DNA from 2 places in the Caldimonas thermodepolymerans genome. Region 1 is predicted to be linked to the other one. Evidence: predicted binding sites of a transcription regulator. Region 1 holds the regulator's gene; the other holds the start of a gene.
The links. Region 1 encodes HrcA, which represses chaperone genes, less so after heat shock. Its sites were predicted from a motif close to TTAGCACTCNNNNNNNNNGAGTGCTAA; they were not measured.
Positions count from the first base shown of each region.

Region 1 (11,409 bases):
AGCCACGCCGGCGCCAGCGCCGGGTCGACCTGCGTGGCGGTTTCGAGCTGCACGGCCGCCTCGGGGTAGCGCTGCTGGTTGACCAGCGTGCGCACGTAGGACAGCCGGATCGCCGCCGACGCGGGCTTGGCCTGCAGGAAGTCGCGCACGATGGACTCGGCCTGCACCCGCTGCGGCATCAGCTCCAGCGCGAGCAGCGCCACGCCTTCGGCGCTCGGGTCGAGCTTCGCGGCCTCCTGCGCGAGCGCCAGCGCCCGGTCAGGTTCCTCCGCCTGCAGGCGCATGCGCGCGTTGGCCAGCAGCGTGGCCAGGCGCGTCTCGGGCATGGTGGCGTAGGGCTGCAGCGCCTGCTCCAGCACCCCGGCCATGGTCTTGCGGTCGGCCGGCCGCACGAAGAAGCGCGGCAGCGTCGCGATGGTCTCCGGCCGTTCGGCCGCCGGCGTGTTGGCCAGCAACGCGCGCAGCGGGTCCAGCGCCTCGGCGACGCGGTTGAGCCCGACCAGCAGCTGCGCCGCGAACCGGTGCGCCTCGACCGAGCCGGGCACCGCGGTGCGCCAGGCCTGGGCGGCGGCCAGCGCCTGGTCGCCGGCGCGCGCCTGCAAGGCGATCTCGACGGCACGGCGGAACAGCCGCTCGTCGCCGGTCTTGCGTGCACCGTCCAGCAGGATCTCGTAGGCCGCAGCCGCATTGCCGGCACGCAGCTCCATCTCGCCGACCAGCAGCTGGTAGAACAGCGGCGCATCCAGGCCGGACGACTCCACCGGCGCGCGCACGGGGGCGCCGGACGCCGCCGGCGCCTCGGCAGCCACCGCCCAGCTGCCGCCCGCGAGGCTGGCGGCCAACATCAGCAGGCGGAACGAGGACACGGCAGACGGCATGGAAGGCACTCCCTGTGATGGTGCGGGCATCCGCGCGGCGCGGGGACGACCGTGTCTGATTCTACGGAGCCCCCGATAATTCCCCTCATGCCCGAGTTACCGGAAGTCGAAGTCACGCGGCTGAGCTTTGCCGACCGCATCCAGGGCGCCCGCATCGAGGCGGTGCGCCTGGGCAAGCCGTTGCGCTGGCCGCTCGGCTGCGCGCCCGAGCGCCTGGTGGGCCAGGCCGTCGGCACGGTCAGCCGGCGCGGCAAGTACCTGTGGATGGCGCTCGACGAGGGCGGCTTGCTGCTGCACCTGGGGATGTCCGGGTCGCTGCGCTTCGCGCCGCTGGCCCCGCCACCCGGCCCGCACGACCATTTCGACCTGGCCACCGACCGCGGCCTGCTGCGCCTGCACGACCCGCGCCGCTTCGGCGCCGTGGTGTGGGCCCCGGCGCTGGACGCGCCGCCCGCGGTCAAGCTGCTCGGCACGCTGGGCATCGAGCCGTTCGACCCGGCCTTCGACGGCGCCTACCTACACCAGCGGCTGCGCGGGCGGCGCGTGTCGATCAAGCAGGCGCTGCTGGCCGGCGACATCGTCGTCGGCGTGGGCAACATCTACGCGTCCGAGGCGCTGTTCGGCGCGGGCATCGATCCGCGCACCGCCGCCGGGCGGATCGGCCTGGCGCGCTGCGAGCGCCTGGCGGCATCGATCCGGACCACCCTGCGCCGCGCGCTGGAGGTCGGGGGCTCGACCCTGCGCGACTTCCGCAACGCCGAGGGGCAAAGCGGCTACTTCCAGCTCGAGACCCAGGTCTACGACCGCGAGGGCCTGCCCTGCCGGCGCTGCGGGACCCCGGTGCGCCGCATCCAGCAGGGCCAGCGGTCGACCTTCTTCTGTCCTCAGTGCCAGCGCCGCTGAGCCGCGGCGGATGTGACTGCACGTAACACGGATTCCGTTCGCGCCACCGGGTGCACCGCCTGTCCGCGCCCCGGGGGCGGCCCGCCCCTGCGCCCCGCAGCCTTGGGCTACCATGCGCCCTCGGCTACTATTTGCTGTTCCCCCTTAGCCTGCTGCCCCTTTCCATGGTGCCGTCCTTTGCGAACAAGCTCGATGCGCTCGGCGCATGGCGTGCCGATCTGGAATCGCGGCTGGGCGAGCTGTCGCGCTTCCTGTTCGACCACGACCTGCTGGATCCGCCGACCTCCGCACTGCTGGATTCGCTGACCCAGCGCCTGGCGGGCGAGAAGCTGGTCGTCGCCTTCGTCGCCGAGTTCTCCCGCGGCAAGTCGGAGCTGATCAACGCGATCTTCTTCGCCGACACGGGCCGGCGCATCCTGCCGGCCACCCCCGGTCGCACGACCATGTGCCCGGTCGAGCTGAGCTACGACCCGGACGAGCCGCCGTCGCTGAAGCTGCTGGACATCGACACCCGACTGGGCAGCGCCTCGCTGGCCGAGCTGCGCGGGCACCCGAGCGCGTGGAAGCAGGTCGAGCTGAACATCAAGCGCCCCGACCTGCTGGCCGAGGAGCTGCTGCAGGTGATGCAGACGCGCAAGGTGCCCAAGGAAGCGGCGCGCGAACTGGGCTTCTGGGACGACGACCGGCCGGAGGACAACCCGCCGGTCGACGCGGCCGGGATGGTCGAGGTGCCGGCGTGGCGCCACGCCATCATCAACTACCCGCACCCGCTGCTCAAGCGCGGGCTGGTGGTGCTCGACACGCCCGGCCTGAACGCGATCGGCGCCGAGCCGGAGCTGACGGTGAGCCTGCTGCCCTCGGCGCACGCGACGGTCTTCATCCTCGCGGCCGACACCGGCGTGACCAAGTCGGACCTGACGATCTGGCGCGAGCACCTGTGCGGCCAGCCGCTGGCGCGCTACGTCGCGCTGAACAAGATCGACTCGCTGAGCGACCCGCTCAGCCCCAGCGCCGAGGTGGAGATCCACATCGCCCGCCAGCGCGCGCTGACGGCGCAGACGCTGGGCATCCCCGAGAACCGCGTGTTCCCGATCTCGGCCAAGCAGGCGCTGGCCGGGCGGGTCAGCGGCGACGCCGACGTCCTGCGCGCCAGCCGCATCCTCGCGCTGGAAGACGCGCTGGGCCACCAGCTGCTGCCGCAGCGCCGCGAGGTGCTCGAACGCGTGGTGCTCGACGGCACCAGCCAGATCACCGCGCAGATCGGCCGGCGCCTGAACGACCGGCGCCGCCAGCTGGCCGAACAGCTGCTCGAGCTGCGCGGCCTGCGCGGCAAGAACAGCAACATGGTCGGCATGATGCTCAAGCGCGTCGAGGCCGAAAGCGCCGAGTTCGAGCAGTGCATCGCCCGCGTGCAGGCCATGCGCTCGGTGCACACGCGCATGCTCAAGGACGCGCTGACGACCATCAGCAACGACGTGGTGCGCGAGCAGACCGACATGCTGCAGGAGAAGCTGCGCAGCTCGGTGCTGAACTTCGGCGTCAAGCGTGCCTTCTCGGACATGTGCGCCGTGCTGCGCGAGCAGCTGCGCAAGGCACAGACCCAGGGCCACGAGATCCACGACATGCTGGGGGCTTCGTTCACCAAGCTGAACGCGGAGTTCGGCTTCGGCCTGTCGGTGCCGGCGGCGCCCGACCTGTCCCAGTTCATCGCCGACCTGGACATGATCGAGCGCAACTACATCCAGTACCTGGGGCTGTCGCACGCGCTGCGGCTGTCGCAGCACCGCTTCATGGAGCAGTTCCGGCGCATGCTGGTGTCCAAGCTGCGCGTCGTGTTCGAGGGCGCGAGCGGCGAGCTGGAACTGTGGAACAAGACCGCCTCGTCGCAGATCGACTCGCAGCTGCGCGAGCGCCGGCGCAACTTCAAGCGCCGCCGCGAATCGCTGGAGCGCATCCAGGCCGCCAGCAACGAGCTCGAGGCGCGCATCCAGGAAGTGAGCGCCCAGGAGGAACGCCTGCGCCACCTGCAGGCGCGCCTGGCGACGCTCATCGAAGGCATCGAGATCGCCGCGACCGGGCCGCTGCCGATGGGCGGCATCGAATCGGTCACCATCGAGCTGCCGCTCAACGCACCGGCTTCCGCGCAGGGCTGAGGGTCGACCGCCGCCCATGCCGACCCCGTCTCCGGTCGATGCCGCTCGCCTGCCCGCCGGGTTCGCCGCCCGCGTGATCGCCTGGCAGCGCGAGCACGGGCGCCACCAGCTGCCCTGGCAGCGCACGCGCGACCCGTACCGCGTGTGGCTGTCGGAAATCATGCTGCAGCAGACCCAGGTCACCACGGTGCTGGGCTACTACGAGCGCTTCCTCGCGCGCTTTCCCGACGTGGTCGCGCTGGCCGACGCGCCGCTGGACGAGGTGCTGTCCGCCTGGAGCGGCCTGGGCTACTACAGCCGCGCGCGCAACCTGCACCGCTGCGCGCAGGTGGTGCGCGACGAGCATGGCGGACGCTTTCCCGCCAGCGCCGCCGAACTGGAGCGCCTGCCCGGCATCGGCCGCTCGACCGCCGCCGCGATCGCCGCGTTCTGCTTCGGCGAGCGCGCCGCGATCCTCGACGGCAACGTCAAGCGCGTGCTCACGCGCGTGCTGGGCTACGGCCACGACCTCGCGCAGGCGAAGCACGAGCGCGAGCTGTGGGCGCTGGCCGAGGCGCTGCTGCCCGAACGCGACATGGGCCCCTACACGCAGGGGCTGATGGACCTGGGCGCGACCGTGTGCCTGGCGCGCTCGCCGCACTGCCTGCTGTGCCCGGTGCAGGCCCTGTGCGCGGCCAGCGCCGCGGGCCGGCCGCAGGACTACCCGGTCAAGACACGCAAGCTCAAGCGCAGCCGGCGCGAGAACTGGTGGCTGTGGGCCGAACACGAGGATGCCGTCTGGCTCATGCAGCGCCCGGACACGGGTGTGTGGGCCGGGCTGTACAGCCTGCCGGAGTACCCCAGCCTGGAGGCGCTGCGCGAGGCGGCCGCGCCGCTGGGCGCCGTGCCGGTGGCGCAGCCGCCCATCGAGCATGCACTGACCCACTTCGACTGGGTGCTGCACCCGGTGAAGCTGCAGCTGGAGGACGCGCCGCGCTGGGAAGGCGGTCGCTGGGTCCGCTACGAGGACCTGGGCGCCTACGGGCTGCCCGCGCCGCTGCGCAAGCTGCTCGCGCAGCGCTGAGTCGCGCCGCGCGGGCTCAGTCCTGCAGGATGCCCTTCTGGCGCAGGAACTGGTCGACGAGCTTGAGCCGCACCAGCGGGTCGGGCAGCTCCATCAGCTTCTGGCGCGCGGCCAGCGGGATGGGCAGGATCTCGCACCAGCGGTTGGCGATCCAGCCGGCGTCGTCGAAGCGGTAGGGCTCGAGGAACGGCACCTGGTTGCGCTCCTTGAGGACGCGGATCGCGTTGGCCAGCCCGGTCGCGGAGCCGAGCAGCTCCTCGGTGGGCAAGGTCTGCGCGTCGGGGTCGAGGTAGCGCACGTCCGCGACCCACAGGCCGTTGGGTTCCTGGCGGCTGTCGACCACCTCGAAGCGCCGGCCGCCGCGGCAGCGCACGTGGAGGATGCCCGGCTCGGTGCTGTCGGCCTCGAGCAGCTGCGCCTCGCAGCCGATCGCCTCGAACTCGACCGGCTCGCCCGGACGGCGCACCTCCTGGCCGCGGCGCAGCGCGACCACGCCGAACGGCCGGCCCTCGCGCAGGCAGCTGACCATCAGGTCGAGGTAGCGCGCCTCGAACACCTTCAGCCCCAGCAGGCCGTCGGGAAACAGCACCGACTGCAGCGGAAACAGCGGCAACGGGATCGGGGAAGTGGTGGAAGCAGTGTTCATGCAGCGGCGTCGCGCGCGTCCAGTTCCCGGTGGCGGACCAGGGTGGTGCCACGGCCCTGGAAGCGTCTGGCCAGCTGCTCGGCGCAGTACACCGAGCGGTGCTGCCCCCCGGTGCAACCGATGGCCACGGTGAGGTAGTTGCGTTGGTCCTGCTCGAAGGCCGGCAGCCAGCGGCGCAGGAAGGCTTCGATCTGGGCCACCATCTCCGGCACCTCGGGCTGCGCCTCGAGGTAGGCGATCACGTCGGCATCGCGGCCGGTCAGGGGCCTCAGTTCACGGATGTAGTACGGGTTGGGCAGCACGCGCACGTCGAACACGTAGTCCGCATCCAGCGGCACGCCGTGCTTGAAGGCGAACGACTCGAACACCAGCGTCAGCTGGGCCGCGGGCGCCTGCACCAGGTTGCGGATCCAGCTGCGCAGCTGCGCCGGGCGCAGCTGGCTGGTGTCGATCACCGACGACGCCTGGCGCAGCTCGGCGAGCAGCTCGCGCTCCAGCTCGATGGCCTCGATCAGCGCGCGGTGCGCGGCGGCCAGGTCCGAGTCATGGCGGCCGTCGGACAGCGGATGGCGCCGGCGCGTCTCGGAGAAGCGCCGCACCAGCGTGTCGGTGGAGGCGTCCAGGAACACCTCGCGCACCGTCAGGCCCATGCCGCGCAGCTTGGCCATGGTCGGCAGCAGCAGCGGCAGCGAGCGCGCGCTGCGCACGTCGGCGGCGATCGCCACGCGCGGCGTGAAGCGCGACTGTTCCAGCGACAGGAAGCTCTCGATCAGCTCCGGCGGCAGGTTGTCGACGCAGAAGTAGCCCGCGTCCTCGAGCGCATGCAGCGCCACCGACTTGCCCGAGCCGGAGATGCCGGTGATCAGCACCACCTCGCGCGGCGTGGCGGCAGCGTCGTCGCGTGCCTGGCTCATGGGCGTCTGCGTCCTCGTGACGGGGTGGGGGCTGCCGCGACCGGTGCGGCGGCGGTCTCCAGCATTTCCTGCGCGTGCGCGAAGCTGGTGCCCGACAGCTGCTGCCCGCCCAGCATGCGCGCGATCTCGGCGACGCGCTGCTCGCCCGCGACCGGCCGCACCTCGCTGGTCGTCACGCCCGCGCGCGTGGCCTTGCTGACCACGTAGTGGTGGTCCGCGCAGGCCGCGACCTGCGGCAGGTGGGTCACGGCGAGCACCTGGCGGTCCACGCCCAGCTGCTTCATCAGCCGTCCGACCGTCTCGGCCACCGCGCCGCCCACGCCGGAATCGACCTCGTCGAAGATCAGCGTGCCGGCCTCGCCGAGGCGGCTGGTGGTCACCGCGATGGCCAGCGCGATGCGCGACAGCTCGCCGCCCGAGGCCACCTTGGCCAGCGGCCGCGGCGTGCTGCCTTCATGGCCGGCGACGAGGAACTCCACCGCCTCCAGCCCGAACGACTGCGGCGCGTCAAGCTTCACCAGCGCGACCTCGAAGCGGCCGCCGGCCATGCCGAGCGACTGCATCGCCTGCGTGACGGTGGCGGCCAGCTTCGGCGCGGCCTGCCGGCGTGCCTGCGAGACCTTCCTGGCGGCCTCGTCGTAGCGCTGGCGCGCCTCGGCCGCGGCGCGCTCCAGCGCCTCCAGGTCGGTGGCGGCGTCGAGGCGGCGCAGCTCGTCCTTCCAGCCTTCCAGCAGCGCGGGCAGCTCCTCCGGCGGGCGGCGGTAGCGACGCGCCAGGCTCATCCAGGTGGACAGGCGCTCGTCGAGTTCCTGCAGGCGCTCGGGATCCAGCTCGACGTGGCGCAGGTAGCCGTGCAGGCTGTGCGAGGCGTCCTGCAGCTGCGCCTGCGCGGACTGCAGCACCTCGATCACCGAGGCGAGCGACGCGTCGTACCCGGCCACGTCCTGCAGCTGCTCGACCGCACGCCCGGTCAGCGCGTCGGCGCTCTGGTCGGCCTCGGAGACCGCGTCCAGCGCGGCCTGCACCGCGTCGATCAGCGACTGGGCGTGGGCCAGGCGCCGGTGCTCGGCGTTGAGCTCGTCCCACTCGTCGGCGCCCGGCGCGAGCTTGTCGACCTCGCCGATCTGCCAGGCCAGGCGCTCGCGCTCGCGCTCCAGGTCGGCCTGGCGGGTGCGGGCGTCGTCCAGCAGCTGCTGCGCCTCGCGCCAGGCCTGCCAGGCGGCCGCCAGCGGCTTCAGGTCGGTGCCGGCATAGGCGTCGAGCAGGCCGCGCACGGCGTCGGCGCGCGTCAGGCTCTGCCACGCGTGCTGGCCGTGGATGTCGACCAGCGCCTCGCCCGCGGCGCGCAGCTGGGCCACGGTGGCGGGGCTGCCGTTGATCCACGCGCGGCTCTTGCCCTGCGCGTCGATCGTGCGGCGCAGCAGCAGTTCGTCGGCAATCTCGAAGCCGGCCTCGTCCAGCCAAGGGTGCAGGGCCGGCGGGGTGTCGAACACGGCGGTGATCTCGGTGCGCTGCGCGCCCTCGCGCACGACGCCGGCGTCGCCGCGGCTGCCCAGCGCAAGCTGCAGCGCGTCGATCAGGATGGACTTGCCGGCCCCCGTCTCGCCGGTCAGCACCGAGAAACCCGCCTCGAACTCGACGTCGAGCTCGCTGACGATGACGAAATCCCGCAACGCGATGCGGCGCAGCATCAGGCTCCCACCCCTTCGTTCCAGTGAAGTTTGCGGCGCAAAGTGGCGTAGTAGCTCCAGCCACGCGGGTGCAGGAAGCGCACCTGGTGGGCGGAGCGCTGCACGCGGATGCGGTCGCCGTGCAGCAGGCTCGCCAGGCTTTGCATGTCGAAGTTGGCACTCGCATCCCGGCCCGCGACGATCTCCACCGTCACCTCGCTGGCATCCGGCAGCACGATGGGCCGGTGCGACAGGGTGTGCGGCGCGATCGGGGTCAGCACCCAGCCCTTGATCGCCGGGTGCAGGATGGGGCCGCCCGACGACAGCGCGTAGGCGGTGGAGCCGGTCGGCGAGGCGATGATCAGGCCGTCGGCGCGCAGGTTGGCCATGAACTGGCGGTCCACGTCCACCCGCAGCTCGACCATGCTGGCGGTGGCGCCGCGGCTGACCACGACGTCGTTCATCGCGAAGCCGTCGTAGATCACCTCGCCGTCGCGCACCACCTGCCCTTCCAGCATGGTGCGGTGCTCTTCCTCGAAGTCGCCGTGCAGCATCGGCCCGAGCGAGGCGTGCACCTCGTGGACCGGGATGTCGGTGATGAAGCCGAGCCGGCCCTGGTTGATGCCGATCAGCGGCACGTTGTAGCGGGCCAGCTCGCGCGCGATGTGCAGCATGGTGCCGTCGCCGCCGACCACCACCGCGAGGTCGCAGGCCGCACCGATGCCGTCCACGTCCAGCGTCGGATAGCGCGTGGCCAGCCCGGTGTTGAGCGCGGTGTCGTGCTCCAGCGTCACCTCGGCGCCCTGCCGCAGGATGAACTGGGCAATGTCCTCCAGCACCGGCTCGATCCCCTGGGCCTGGTACTTGCCGATCAACGCAACATGACGGAAACGCGACGACTGCATGGGCGGGATTACACCACAGGGCTCCCCCCGGATTCCGGGCGATCCCGGGGGCGCCAGCGCCACCCGGAACGCAGGCCGGCAAGCCCCACCCTACCCGACGGACGAAGGGGCGGCCTACAATCTTTTGCATGTTGGACCCCCGCTTGGACGAGCGCTCCAGGTTGCTCTTGAAAGCGCTGGTGGAGCGCTACATCGCCGATGGTCAGCCGGTCGGCTCGCGCACGCTGTCCAAGGCGTCCGGACTCGAACTGTCGCCCGCGACCATCCGCAACGTCATGGCCGACCTCGAGGAGCTCGGCCTGATCGCCAGCCCGCACACCTCGGCCGGCCGCGTGCCCACGCCGCGCGGCTACCGGCTGTTCGTCGACACCATGCTGACGGTGCGGCCGCTGGACGTGGAGGCAGCCCCGCCGGCGGTGGCCAGCCAGCTGCAGCCCGACCAGCCCAAGCGCGTGATCGCCAACGCGGCGCAGATGCTGTCGAGCCTGTCGCGCTTCGTCGGCGTCGTGACCACGCCGCGCAAGCCGTCGGTGTTCCGGCACATCGAGTTCCTGCGCCTGTCCGACCGCCGCGTGCTGGTGATCCTGGTCGCGCCCGACGGCGACGTGCAGAACCGGGTGATCTTCACCGAGCGGGACTACACCGACTCGCAGCTGGTCGAGGCGACCAACTTCCTCAACACCCACTACGCCGGGCTGACGATCGAGGAGGTGCGCGCGCGCCTGAAGGACGAGATCGACGCGCTGCGCAGCGAGATCGCCACGCTGATGCAGGCCGCCGTGCAGGCCGGCACCGAGGTGATGGCCGAGGACAGCGAGCAGGTCGTGGTCTCCGGCGAGCGCAACCTGCTGCAGGTGCAGGATTTCTCCAGCGACCTGGACTCGCTGCGCAAGCTGTTCGACCTGTTCGAGCAGAAGACCCAGCTGATGCGGCTGCTGGACGTCTCCAGCCGCGCCGAGGGCGTGCGCATCTACATCGGCGGCGAGAGCCAGGTGGTGCCCTACGAGGAGCTGTCGGTCGTCTCCGCGCCGTATGAAGTGAACGGCCAGATCGTCGGCACCCTGGGCGTGATCGGCCCCACGCGCATGGCCTACGACCGCATGATCCAGATCGTGGACATCACGGCCCGGCTGGTGTCGAACGCGCTCAGCCAGAAGTAGACGCCCACTACAATGCGCGCTTCCCGCGTGCAACGCGCAGGACACGGGCCGGTAGCTCAGTCGGTTAGAGCAGCGGACTCATAAGCTGATGCGTTTTGTCCCGACAGTGTCACGTAAGTCGTTGTTACTATTTGCATTTATCGACAAACAGCGCGTAGCTTCAGTGTTGACCTTTCCACGAACTTTCCGCTGCATAAGTTCGGTATAGACTGTGGGGCTGCGCACATAGGGCCGGACGCCGTGTTGGTTGCAGGCAGCGGACTCATAATCCGTCGACGAAAGTCCACCGTGGGTTCGAATCCCACCCGGCCTACCACGATGTGCGGGGCGCGCTCAACCCTGGGCAAAACTCTTGCCCCACCCCACCCCCTGGCTCGTCCCCCTCACCGCCATGAGACGGGGTAGGGCTCGCGACATGTCGCGGTGCTTACGCTGCTATTTCTCGGCGAGCAGACATCAGCCGGCCCCGGTTCACTTCGGCCCCACGTAGTGCTGGCCGGCCCAGGGCTGCGAGCCGTACGCAGCCCTGTCAACAAAAAGAAAATGGCGGCATCCGCCGCCCTGAACTCTTACTTAGTGCACGACTAGTGCAAAGCTTGCTCCCACGCTGCGTTGTTCTCAGCAGCAGCTGCCGCCAAAGCATGCGCTTCCCTGCGGGCACGCGCTGCGAGCAACAGCTTGCGAGCATCCTTCATCACGGTGTGCGACCAGGGCGCGCCCGCTTCCTTCGTGCATCGAAGGCTCGCGTAGCGCGCAGCGTGCGTCACTGCGCCGATGTCACCGTCAGCTACTTCGAGCAGGTCAGCTAGACGAACGTTGTTCACATAGATTGTTGTCAGCTTGCCGCCTCCCGGCTTGAAGACACACACGCGGATGCCTGGCATCCCGCGGTGAGTTTTGACAGCAGTGTGTGCTTGGTTGTGCTCAGTCATTGTGGCGCTCCCTGGGTGTTGCTGTGAGCAGGTGGGTTCTCGTCGTATAGCGAGCATGTATATGCAGCTTGACGGAGGTCCAGGTGGGGAGGCTAAGCAGCGGCGCGGCCGACGAGACCGCTGGCAGGTCGTTGATTTATCGAAGAACGCGGGCCGGTGACTGAAGGGTGGGCCTGTTGTCGGCT
Region 1 is NZ_CP064338.1:3,111,487-3,122,895, forward strand. Features, by position in the region: gene IS481_RS14660 (tetratricopeptide repeat protein) at 1-878, opposite strand, end outside; gene mutM (bifunctional DNA-formamidopyrimidine glycosylase/DNA-(apurinic or apyrimidinic site) lyase) at 966-1,781, shown strand; gene IS481_RS14670 (dynamin family protein) at 1,946-3,934, shown strand; gene mutY (A/G-specific adenine glycosylase) at 3,951-4,997, shown strand; gene IS481_RS14680 (LON peptidase substrate-binding domain-containing protein) at 5,014-5,643, opposite strand; gene rapZ (RNase adapter RapZ) at 5,640-6,557, opposite strand; gene recN (DNA repair protein RecN) at 6,554-8,248, opposite strand; gene IS481_RS14695 (NAD kinase) at 8,248-9,132, opposite strand; gene hrcA (heat-inducible transcriptional repressor HrcA) at 9,261-10,292, shown strand; tRNA gene IS481_RS14705 (tRNA-Ile) at 10,521-10,608, shown strand; gene IS481_RS14710 (hypothetical protein) at 10,877-11,224, opposite strand.

Region 2 (11,409 bases), 1.6 Mb from region 1:
CCTGCACCGGGTAATGCACCAGGTGCCCGCCGGGCCCGACCCAGTTCACCGCGACGTTGCGCTTCATGTGGTCCGGCAGCACGTCCATCGGGATCAGCGAGCGCCACACCACCATGCCGGTGAACTGGATCTCGTCCTCGCCGAACAGCGCCGGTCGCACCTTCGAATGCACGCCGTCGGCGCCGACCAGGAAGTCGCCCTGCACGCGGCTGCCGTCGGCCAGCTCCAGCGTCACGCCGTCGGCGTCCTGCGTCACGCCCGTGCAGCGCGCACCGAGGCGGATCGCGTCCGGCTTGAGCCGGCGCACCTCGTCGCCGAGCACGCGCAGCAGGTCGGGCCGGAACACCGTCATGTACGGGAAGCCGTACCTGCGCATCACCTCGTCGCCGTCGGAAAACAGCTTCCAGGTGCGCCCGGTGTTCCACAGCCGGATTTCCTTCTCGTCCGCGTCGCACGACAGCGCACGCAGCGTCTCGAACACGTTGAGCGAGTGCAGCGCACGGTTGCCGTTCGGACTGATCTGGATGCCGGCGCCGACCTCGCGCAGCTCGCCGGCCTGCTCGTAGACCTCGACGTCGATACCCCGCTGCAGCAGCGCGATGGCCACGGCCAGTCCGCCGATGCCGCCGCCTGCGACCAACGCTTTCTGGCTCATCTCATTGCTCCCGGTAGTAACCCAGGGCCTTCATCACCGGGGTGTCGGTCGCCTCGAGCAGCACGGCATCCTCGTGCGCCTCGATCTCGTACGGTGTCCAGCTCGGCACGGCCAGCACGTCGCCGCGCGCCCATTGCGTGGTCAGCCCGCCGATGCGCGCGGTGCCGCGCCCCTGGCCGACGGCGATGATCCGACTGGCCGTGGTGCGCGGCTGCACGCGGCGCGAGCCCGCCTCGATCGCGGTGAAGCCGATGTCGAAGGTCTTGATCTCGTTGGCGGTGTCCAGCAGGACGCGCCGCACGCCGTCCTGCGGCGCCGCGGCCGCAAGCAGCTCGCGGTTGCGTGCATGCGGGCGGTAGAACGGGTGCTCCTCGGGCTCGGCAGTGACCGGCTGGTAGCGCTCCGGGTGCTCCTCCCAGAACATCGGCTCCAGCAGGTGCACCAGCGGCACGTCCAGGATGTCGATCCAGTAGGCGTTGCCCTGGCCCTCGTTGTAGTGGCTGTGCCAGGCGTAGGCCGGCGTCAGCAGCACGTCGCCGGTGCGCATCGGCACCTTCACCCCGTTGACGATGCTGTAGCAACCGTCCTCGGCGTCGAGCACGAAGCGCATCGCGTTCGGGGTGTGCCAGTGGGCGCGGGCGTGCTCCCCCGGCTTGAGCATCTGGAACGCGACCACCAGGGTGCGCACCGAGTCGTAGTCGTTGTCGCCGACCGGGTTGAACAGCAGCAGGTTGCGGCGCTCGGCCAGCTCCATGCCGATCCAGCGGCCGGCCTGGTCCAGAGCGACGCGGCCCACGTCGTAGCTCCAGTGCAGCGGCTGGAACCGGGTGCGCGGCTCGGGCCACAGCGAGGGGCGCTTCTTGTGCCAGCCCGGCGTCATGCGCAGCGCGTCGAGCACCGGGTACAGCTCGTCGAGGTTGGTGGCGGCCTGCAGGCGTTGCTTGTTGTCGTTCATGGATGCCTCCGGGGATCAGGAATGGCGGACGAATTCGTAGGGCTTGTCGAACACCACGTTGGCCCCGTGCGTGCCCTGCACCACCGGCAGCGACATCCTTCCGACGTGCTCGACCTCGATGGTCACCTCGTCGCCCGCCAGCACCTTGTCGACCCCCGCCGGCGTTCCGGTGGCGATGATGTCGCCGGGGTACAGCGTCGACGCCGACGACGCGATCGCGACCATGTTCGCGATGTCGACGATCAGGTCCCGCGTGTTGGATTGCTGGCGCAGCTGGCCGTTGACCCACAGCTTCATGCCGATATCCTTCGGGTCCGGCACTTCGTCGGCGGTGGTGATCCACGGGCCGACCGGCGTGAAGGTGTCGTAGGACTTGCGGAACACGCGCTCTTCCTTGCCGCGCACCGTCATGTCCATCAGGCAGGCGTAGCCGAACACGTGGTCCAGCGCCCGCTCGAGCGGGATCTGGCGCCCCTGCTTGCCGATGATCAGTGCGATCTCGCACTCGTGGTGGATCTCGCGGCCGCTGAGCGCGGGCAGCTCGATGCGGTCCGCCGGGCCGACCAGCGAGGAGTTCGCCTTCAGGAAGTAGCCCTGGATGTTGGCCAGCCCCCTGGAGGCCATCTCCCTGGCGTGGTCGTGGTAGTTGACCGGGTAGGCGACCAGCTTGTTCGGCCACGGCACCGGCGTTTCCAGGCGCACCGACTCCAGCGGCACGCCCGGCTCCGATGCGAGCAGCTGCTCCAGCTGCGGACGCAGCGCGTCGAAGTCGCGGATCAGGCGGTTGATCCCCACGGGCGGCCACTCGTCCGGGCCCGCCCCGCACAGGTGGCTCACGTCGACGACCTTGCACGTGTCGGAGATGCCGACGTGGCCTCCGTTGTATCGAACGATCTTCATGTTGCTCCTTGCCTGCTGCGCCGGTGGCGTCAGCCATGTCTCGAAACCGGCGTCAGTAGAGCAGCCGCAAGGTCCGCCAGAAAGGCGGCAGCGGAGATCCGAGCCATCTCGAAAAGAGAACCCCCCGCACCGCCCCGGCATCGCTGCCGTGTCATGCTGTGCGTCCATGGGTAAACCCCAGGCATCGATCTCGTTCGGAGATGGATGGGTTCTCCGCCAGCGGCTATGTCGACCGCCCGTGCAGTGGTCCACTTCGCACAGCGTCCGGATTTCCAACCGCCTGGACCCACGGCGACGTGCCGACACATCCCTAGACACAGGAGACAAACATGCCTTCCAAGCTCAAGCCGCTCTTCCGGCTCGCCCTCGCGCACGCCATCGCGCTGTGCGGCGGCGCGGCCCTCGCGCAGCAGTCGCAGCCGACCCCGGTCACGATGCTGGTCGGGTTCGCGCCGGGCGGCACGTCGGACGCCGTGGCCCGCGTGCTCGCGCAGAAGCTGCCCGAGTACCTGAAGCAGCCGGTGGTGGTCGAGAACCGCACGGGCGCGCTCGGCACCATCGCGCTGCGCGAACTCGCCAACACCCCCGCGGGCAAGCCCGTGTTCGCGCTCATGCCCTTCAGTGCCGTGGTGTTCCCTGCCCTGACCGGCATGGCCTCCGGCTACGACCCGCTCAAGGACCTGAAACCGGTCGCGAGCGTGACGTCCTATCCGCTGGGCCTCGTCGTCGGCGGCGACTCCAAGGTGCGCACCCCCACCGACCTGGTCAACTCGCTGAAGGCCGCCCCGGGCGATGCCCAGTTCGGCACCGCCGGCGCGGGCGGCCACAACCACTTCCTGGGGCTGCAGCTCGCCAAGGTGATCGGCGTGGAAGCCACCATCGTCCCGTACAAGGGCAACGGCCCGCTGATCACCGACCTGATCCCCGGCCACGTCGCCGCCGGCCTGATGGTCGCCGGTGAAGTCACGCCCTTCGTCAAGGACGGCAAGCTGCGCATCGTCGGCGTGCTGACCGCCAACCGCTCGCCGCTGATGCCGGACGTGCCGACCTTCGCCGAGCACGGCTTCCCGGTCACCGCCGGCGAAGCCTGGTATGGCGTGTGGACCCACGCGCGCGCCAGCGCCGGCGAGGTCGCACAGATGCAGGACGCGGTCAGCAAGGCTCTGGCCACACCCGAGGTGCAGCAGTCGCTGATCGAGAAGTTCGCGATGCAGCCCGACTTCCGCCCGGCCGCCCAGACGGAGAAGCGCCTGCAGGCCGACTTCGAGCAGTGGGCACCGGTCATCAAGGCCTCCGGCTTCAAGCCCCAGTGAGCCGCCCTCCCTCCCGTTTCGCACCCATTTCCATGACCCAGGAACTTGTCACCTACCGCCTGGAGGGCAACATCGCCCTCGTGGGCCTGAACCGGCCGGAGAAGCGCAACGCGATCAACGAGCCCGTCATCAACGCGCTGCGCGAGGCGATCGCCCGCGCGCACGAGGAAGCCGACGTGGCGGTGCTGCACGGCCACGGGCCGAACTTCAGCGCCGGGCTGGACCTCAACGAGGCCCTGGCCCGGGCCACCAACCAGGTGCCGCCGCGCAAGCGCCGGCGCCACTCGTGGCACGAGGTGTTCGACCAGATCGCGCGCGGCCCGATCCCGTGGATCGCGGCGCTGCACGGCGCGGTCGTCGGCGGCGGCCTGGAGCTGGCCACCGCGGCCCACATCCGGGTGTGCGACCGCACCGCGTTCTTCGGCCTGCCCGAGGGGCAGCGCGGCATCTTCGTCGGTGGGGGCGGGTCGGTGCGCATCCAGCGCGTGGTCGGCTTCACCGTGATGGCAGACATGATGCTGACCGGCCGCCTGCTCAACGCCGACGAGGCCGAGCGCGTGCACATCGTGCGCTACGTGGTGCCAGAGGGCGAGGCGCTGAACAAGGCGATGGAGCTGGCGGCACGGGTCGCCTCCAACACGCCCGACACCAACTGGCGCATCATCAACGTGCTCCCGCGCGTCGCCGACGCCTCGCACGACGACGGCCTGTTCATCGAGTACCTCAGCTCGAGCATGCAGCGCCCGCCCGAGGCGGCCGAGCGCCTGCGCGCCTTCCTCGAGGGCCGGGCCAGGCCGCTCGCCCCGAAGCCCGGCCAGGCCTGAGGAGAGCGGCGAGATGAGCACCCTCCTGACTCCCGTCGACGCGAGCGCGCGCGAGCTCGCGCTGGCCCACGTCGAGCGCGCCCGCCGCGAGGCCGGCGTCATTCCCGACATCCCGCCCGGCACGCCGCTGCGCCCCATCGGCTCGGTGGGCGTGATCGGCGCCGGCACGATGGGCGGCGGCATCGCGATGGCGATGGCCAACGCCGGCCTGCCGGTGATCCTCGTGGACGTCGAGGCGGCCGCCCTCGAGCGGGGCCTGCAGCGCGTGCGCGACAACTACGCCTTCAGCGTGCGCCGCGGCCGGCTCGACGAGGCCACCGTGGCCGAGCGCCTGGCGCGCATCCAGGGCGCCACCTCGCTCGACGCGCTGGCCGGCGTCGACCTCGTGATCGAGGCGGTGTTCGAGGACATGGCCCTCAAGCGCGACATCTTCTCGAAGCTGGACGCGCTGGTGAAGCCGGGCGCGATCCTCGCGACCAACACTTCGGGCCTGGACATCGACGAGATCGCCGCCGCCACCGGCCGCCCCGCCGACGTCGCCGGGGCCCACTTCTTCAGCCCGGCGCACGTGCAGAAGCTGCTCGAGGTGGTGCGCGGCGCCGCCACCGCGCCGGACGTCGTCGCCACCCTGATGGACCTCGGCCGCCGGCTGGGCAAGGTCGCGGTGGTCTCGCGCGTCTACCCCGGCTTCATCGGCAACGCGCTGTTCCGGCAGTACATCCGCGAGGCGCACTTCCTCGTCGAGGACGGCGCCCTGCCGCACGAGGTGGACGCCGTGCTGGAGTGCTTCGGCTACGCGATGGGCGTATTCGCGGTGCACGACATGGCGGGCAACGACGTGGGCTGGCAGGCGCGCAAGGCGCAGATCCCGACCCGCCCGAAGGACCGGCGCTGGAACGACCTGATCCTGGAACTGTGCGACATGGGCCGCATGGGCCAGAAGACCGGCAAGGGCTGGTACCGCTACGAGCCGGGCGACCGCACCCCGCACCGCGACCCCGAGGTCGAGTCCTACATCGTCGAGCGGTCCGCGCGCATGGGCATCGCCCGGCGCCCGATCGGCGAGGACGAGATCCTGGAACGCTGCCTGTTCAGCATGGTCAACGAGGGCGCCCGCCTGCTCGAGCAGGGCGTCGCCCTGCGCGCCAGCGACATCGACATCGCCTTCGTCACCGGCTACGGCTTCCCGGCCGAGCGAGGCGGCCCGATGTACTTCGCCGACCGGATCGGGCTGCAACGCGTGGCCGAGACGGTGCAGCGCATGCATGCCGAGCACGGCTACTGGTGGCAGCCCGCACCGCTGCTGCTGGAACTGGCCCGCACCGGCCGCAGCTTCCGCGACCGGGAGGCCGCGCGGTGAAGTGCGTCCGCATCGAGGCCTACGGCGGCCCGGAGGTGATGGTGCTGGCCGACATCCCCGTGCCGGCGCCGGGCCCGGGCGAAGTGCTGGTGCAGGTCAGCCATGCCGGGATGAACTTCATGGACATCCACACCCGGCAGGGCAAGTACCGGCAATCCCGCACCTACCCGGTCCGCCTGCCCTGCACCCTGGGCATCGAGGGCGCGGGCCGGGTGGTCGCCACCGGGCAGGAGGTCGCCGGCTTCGCCCCGGGCGACCGGGTCGCCTGGTGCATCGCCTGGGGCAGCTTCGCCGAGTACGCCTGCGTGCCGGCGCGCCTGCTGGCCCGCGTGCCCGACCGGCTGGGGCTGGACATGGCCGCGGCCAGCATGTTCCACGGCTGCACCGCGCATTACCTGGCGTACGACGTCGCGCGCCTTGCGCCCGGCATGAGCTGCCTGGTCCACGGGGCCTCCGGCGGCATCGGGCAGATCCTGGTGCAGATGGCGCGCCGCCTCGGCGTGCGAGTGTTCGCCACCACCAGCTCGGCCGCCCGCGCCGGACGCATCCGTGCCCTCGGCGCCGACCAGGTGCTGGACTATGACGGCGGCCGCTTCGCCGACGCCGTCCGCGACGCCACCGGCGGCCACGGGGTCGACGTGGTGTTCGACGCGGTCGGCCGCGAGACCCTGCGCGACAGCTTCCGGGCCACCCGCAAGCGCGGCCTGGTGGTCAACTTCGGCTCGGTGTCCGGCCCGCTGGACGACCTCGACCCGATCGAGCTGGGCGAGGCCGGCTCGCTGTTCCTGACCCGCCCGCGCCTGGCCGACCACATGGAGTCGCAGCCGGTGGTGCAGTCCCGTGCGGATGCGGTCTTCGCCAGCCTGCTGGACGGCTCGCTCGACATCGTGATCGCCGCGCGCCATTCCTTCGACACCCTGGCCGAAGGGCTGGAACGGCTGGAGCACCGCCGGTCCACCGGCAAGCCGCTGCTCGTGGTGCAGCCCGAGGCCGGCTGAGCCCCGGGCGGGGCCGGCCACGCCGGCCCCGTCGTCCCTGATGGTCACCCTTGAAAGGCCTCCGACCACCCCTATAATGAGGCTGTTAGCACTCTCTGCCGGAGAGTGCTAGTAGTTTCGGACGAGCCGCATTCCCGGGGCTCATCCTGAAAGTTAATGAGCGCTCACGTGCGCTCATTCTTATTCCAGACGTGCCTTCCTCTTCAAGGAGATGCAATGAAACTTCGTCCGTTGCACGATCGCGTGATCGTCAAGCGCCTCGAACAAGAAACCAAGACCGCTGCGGGCATCGTGATCCCCGACAACGCCGCCGAAAAGCCTGACCAGGGCGAAGTCCTGGCGGTGGGCCCGGGCAAGCGCAACGACAAGGGCGATTTCGTGGCCCTGAACGTCAAGGTGGGCGACCGCGTGCTGTTCGGCAAGTACAGCGGCCAGACCGTCAAGGTCGATGGCGAAGAGCTGCTGGTGATGCGCGAGGAAGACCTCTTCGCCGTCATCGAGAAGTGATCGTCGGCGTCGCTGAACGGTTCCCCTTACAAGTTTCAAAGCATTCGGAGTAATCAGACATGGCAGCAAAAGACGTGGTCTTCGGCGGTGACGCCCGTGCCCGCATGGTCGAGGGTGTCAACATCCTGGCCAACGCCGTCAAGGTGACCCTGGGCCCGAAGGGCCGCAACGTGGTCCTGGAGCGCTCGTTCGGCGCCCCGACCGTGACCAAGGACGGCGTGTCGGTCGCCAAGGAAATCGAGCTGAAGGACAAGCTCCAGAACATGGGCGCCCAGATGGTCAAGGAAGTCGCTTCCAAGACCAGCGACAACGCCGGTGACGGCACCACCACCGCCACCGTGCTGGCCCAGGCCATCGTGCGCGAGGGCATGAAGTACGTGGCCGCCGGCATGAACCCGATGGACCTGAAGCGCGGCATCGACAAGGCCGTCGCCGCCCTGGTGGACGAGCTGAAGAAGATCAGCAAGCCGACCACCACCTCCAAGGAAATCGCCCAGGTCGGCGCGATCTCCGCCAACTCCGACTCCTCGATCGGCCAGATCATTGCCGACGCGATGGACAAGGTCGGCAAGGAAGGCGTGATCACGGTCGAGGACGGCAAGTCGCTGCAGAACGAACTCGAAGTCGTCGAGGGCATGCAGTTCGACCGCGGCTACCTGTCGCCGTACTTCATCAACAATCCCGACAAGCAGGCCGCGATCCTCGAGAACCCGTTCGTCCTGCTGTACGACAAGAAGATCAGCAACATCCGTGACCTGCTGCCGACCCTGGAGCAGGTCGCCAAGGCCGGCCGTCCGCTGCTGATCATCGCCGAGGACGTCGAAGGCGAAGCGCTGGCCACCCTGGTGGTCAACACCATCCGCGGCATCCTGAAGGTCTGCGCCGTCAAGGCCCCGGGCTTCGGCGACCGCCGCAAGGCCATGCTGGAAGACATCGCCATCCTGACCGGCGGCAAGGTGATTTCGGAAGAAGTCGGCCTGACGCTCGAGAAGGTGCAGCTGGCTGACCTGGGTCAGGCCAAGCGCGTCGAAGTGGCCAAGGAAAACACCACCATCATCGACGGCGCTGGTGCTGCGGCCGACATCGAAGCCCGCGTCAAGCAGATCCGCGTCCAGATCGAGGAAGCCACCTCCGACTACGACCGCGAGAAGCTGCAGGAGCGCGTGGCCAAGCTGGCCGGCGGCGTGGCGGTGATCAAGGTCGGTGCCGCCACCGAAGTCGAGATGAAGGAGAAGAAGGCCCGCGTGGAAGACGCGCTGCACGCCACCCGCGCTGCCGTTGAAGAAGGCATCGTGCCCGGCGGTGGCGTGGCCCTGCTGCGTGCCCGCCAGGCCGTCGGCGAGCTGAAGGGCGAGAACGTGGACCAGGACGCCGGCATCAAGCTGGTGCTGAAGGCCATCGAAGCCCCGCTGCGCGAGATCGTCGCCAACGCCGGTGGCGAGCCCTCGGTCGTGATCAACAAGGTGCTGGAAGGCAAGGGCAACTTCGGCTTCAACGCCGCCAACGACACCTACGGCGACATGATCGAGATGGGCATCCTGGATCCGACCAAGGTGACCCGTACCGCGCTGCAGAACGCCGCCTCGGTCGCCTCGCTGATGCTGACCACCGAGTGCATGGTCGCCGAAGCGCCGAAGGACGAGACCCCGGCCCCCGGTGCGGGCGGCATGGGCGGCATGGGCATGGACATGTAATCGGTCCGGCCACACGCCGAACTTTCGCCAGGAAGGCCGCCGCAAGGCGGCCTTTTCTTTGGCCCCTCGCAAAGGCCGCATGCGTGCGGCCGGGGCGGCGCACCTGCCCGGCCGCGCGGCGGCCAGGGCATTTCAGGCAGGCAGGTCCGGACAGGTGCGGGCTGCGCCGAGGAAACGCCCGCTCAGTCCTCGGCTGCGCCCGGCGGCGCCTCGGGGTGTGCCCAGTCGTACAGCGTGGTCGCCAGGTCTTCCAGCCCGGTCTTCTTCAGCGCCGAGAACAGCGTGATGCCGATGTCGGCCTCGTCGGTGACGAACTCGCCCAGCGCCGCCCCGGCCCCACGCAGCGCTTCGTTGGCCTCCTTGCGGTTGAGCTTGTCGGCCTTGGTCAGCACCACCAGCAGGCGCACCTGGCCCGAGCCGACGCGCGGCGCGACGAAGCGCAGCAGCTGGTGGTCCAGCTCCTTGAGCCCGTGGCGCGAATCGACCAGCAGCACCACGCCGCTGAGGCTGCGGCGCACCTCCAGGTACTGCGCCATCACCTCCTGCCAGCGCAGCTTGGCCGCGCGCTCCACCGCGGCGTAGCCGTAGCCCGGCAGGTCGGCGAACACCGCGTCGGGCGCGCCCTTGGGGCCCAGCTCGAACAGGTTGATGTGCTGCGTGCGCCCCGGCGTCTTGGAGGCGAACGCAAGCTGGCGCTGCTGCGTCAGCGTGTTGATCGCGGTGGACTTGCCGGCGTTGGAGCGACCGACGAAGGCGATCTCCGGCAGCTCGATCGCGGGCAGCTGGTCCAGCCGGCTCGCCGTGGTCAGGAAGCGGGCGGTGTGGGCCCACGCGAGTGCTTTTTTGCCGGTTTGCGAGGCAGACGGAGCAGGTGAGCTGGAGGCTTGGGTATCGGACATTTGGGGAGCATTGTAAAATCCCGCGGTTTTGCATCCGGCCACACAACTTTTCCCACGACATGAAATCGATCGCTACCCTGCTGCTTGCTGCGTTTGCGTTGACTCCTGCTCTGGCGGCCGATGCGCCGGCGGCTGCCAAGCCCGACCTGGCCAAGGGCCAGGCCATCGCCAACCAGGTCTGCTCGGCCTGCCATGCGGTCGACGGCTCGCGTGGCAGCCCCGCCAACCCCATCCTCGCCGGCCAGCACCCCGAGTACCTGGTCAAGCAACTGACCGAGTTCAAGAACGGCAAGCGCAAGAACCCGGTCATGCAGGGCTTTGCCAGCGCGCTCAGCGAGGCCGACATGAAGAACGTCGCGGCCTTCTACGCGACGCGTGAGGCCAAGCCAGGCTTTGCGAAGAACAAGGATCTGGTGCGCCTGGGCGAGCAGATCTACCGTGGCGGCATCGCCGGCAAGCAGGTGCCGGCCTGCGCCGGCTGCCACAGCCCGACCGGTGCCGGTATCCCGGCGCAGTACCCGCGCCTGGGCGGCCAGCACGCCGACTACACCGAGGCCCAGCTGGTGGCGTTCCGCAACGGCGAGCGCACCAACAGCCCGCAGATGACCGCGATCGCTGAGAAGATGTCCGACCGCGAGATCAAGGCCGTGTCCGACTACATCGCCGGCCTGCGCTGATTCCCTCGCGCTGAACCGAACCGGCAAAAGGCGGGTCCCTCGCAGGGGTACCCGCCTTTTGTCTTTGATGCACGGCGCGCCCTGCCCCGGCGTCCGATAATCCTGCCCATGTCCTCCTCCGCCACCACCGGCCTCGAAGTTCGCTCCGGCTCGCGCCCGCTGCGCGACGCGGTGGAACTGATTTCCTCGATGCGCTTCGCGATCACGCTGCTGACCGTGATCTGCATCGCCTCGGTCATCGGCACCGTGATCCGGCAGCACGAGCCGTTCGTGAACTACGTCAACCAGTTCGGTCCGTTCTGGGCCGAGGTGTTCGGCGCGGTGGGCATGTACTCGATCTACAGCGCCTGGTGGTTCCTGCTGATCCTGGCCTTCCTGGTGATCTCCACCAGCCTGTGCATCGCGCGCAACACGCCGAAGGTGCTGCACGACCTGAAGACCTACAAGGAACACATCCGCGAGCAGAGCCTGCAGGCGTTCCACCACAAGACCAGCGGCGAGCTGGCCGAGGGCCACGAGGCGGCGCTGGCGCGCGTCACGCAGCTGATGCAGCGCAACGGCTGGAAGGCCAAGGCCCAGGTCCGCCAGGACGGCGACGCAGTGCGCGGCGTGATGGTCGCGGCCAGG
Region 2 is NZ_CP064338.1:882,586-893,994, reverse strand. Features, by position in the region: gene IS481_RS04395 (FAD-dependent monooxygenase) at 1-655, opposite strand, end outside; gene IS481_RS04390 (cupin domain-containing protein) at 657-1,610, opposite strand; gene IS481_RS04385 (fumarylacetoacetate hydrolase family protein) at 1,626-2,510, opposite strand; gene IS481_RS04380 (Bug family tripartite tricarboxylate transporter substrate binding protein) at 2,840-3,823, shown strand; gene IS481_RS04375 (crotonase/enoyl-CoA hydratase family protein) at 3,856-4,647, shown strand; gene IS481_RS04370 (3-hydroxyacyl-CoA dehydrogenase) at 4,661-6,007, shown strand; gene IS481_RS04365 (quinone oxidoreductase family protein) at 6,004-7,005, shown strand; gene groES (co-chaperone GroES) at 7,222-7,512, shown strand; gene groL (chaperonin GroEL) at 7,572-9,206, shown strand; gene yihA (ribosome biogenesis GTP-binding protein YihA/YsxC) at 9,389-10,105, opposite strand; gene IS481_RS04345 (c-type cytochrome) at 10,165-10,782, shown strand; gene IS481_RS04340 (cytochrome c biogenesis protein ResB) at 10,891-11,409, shown strand, end outside.
Region 2: the regulator HrcA is predicted to act here: its motif matches at 7,091-7,117, upstream of groES (co-chaperone GroES).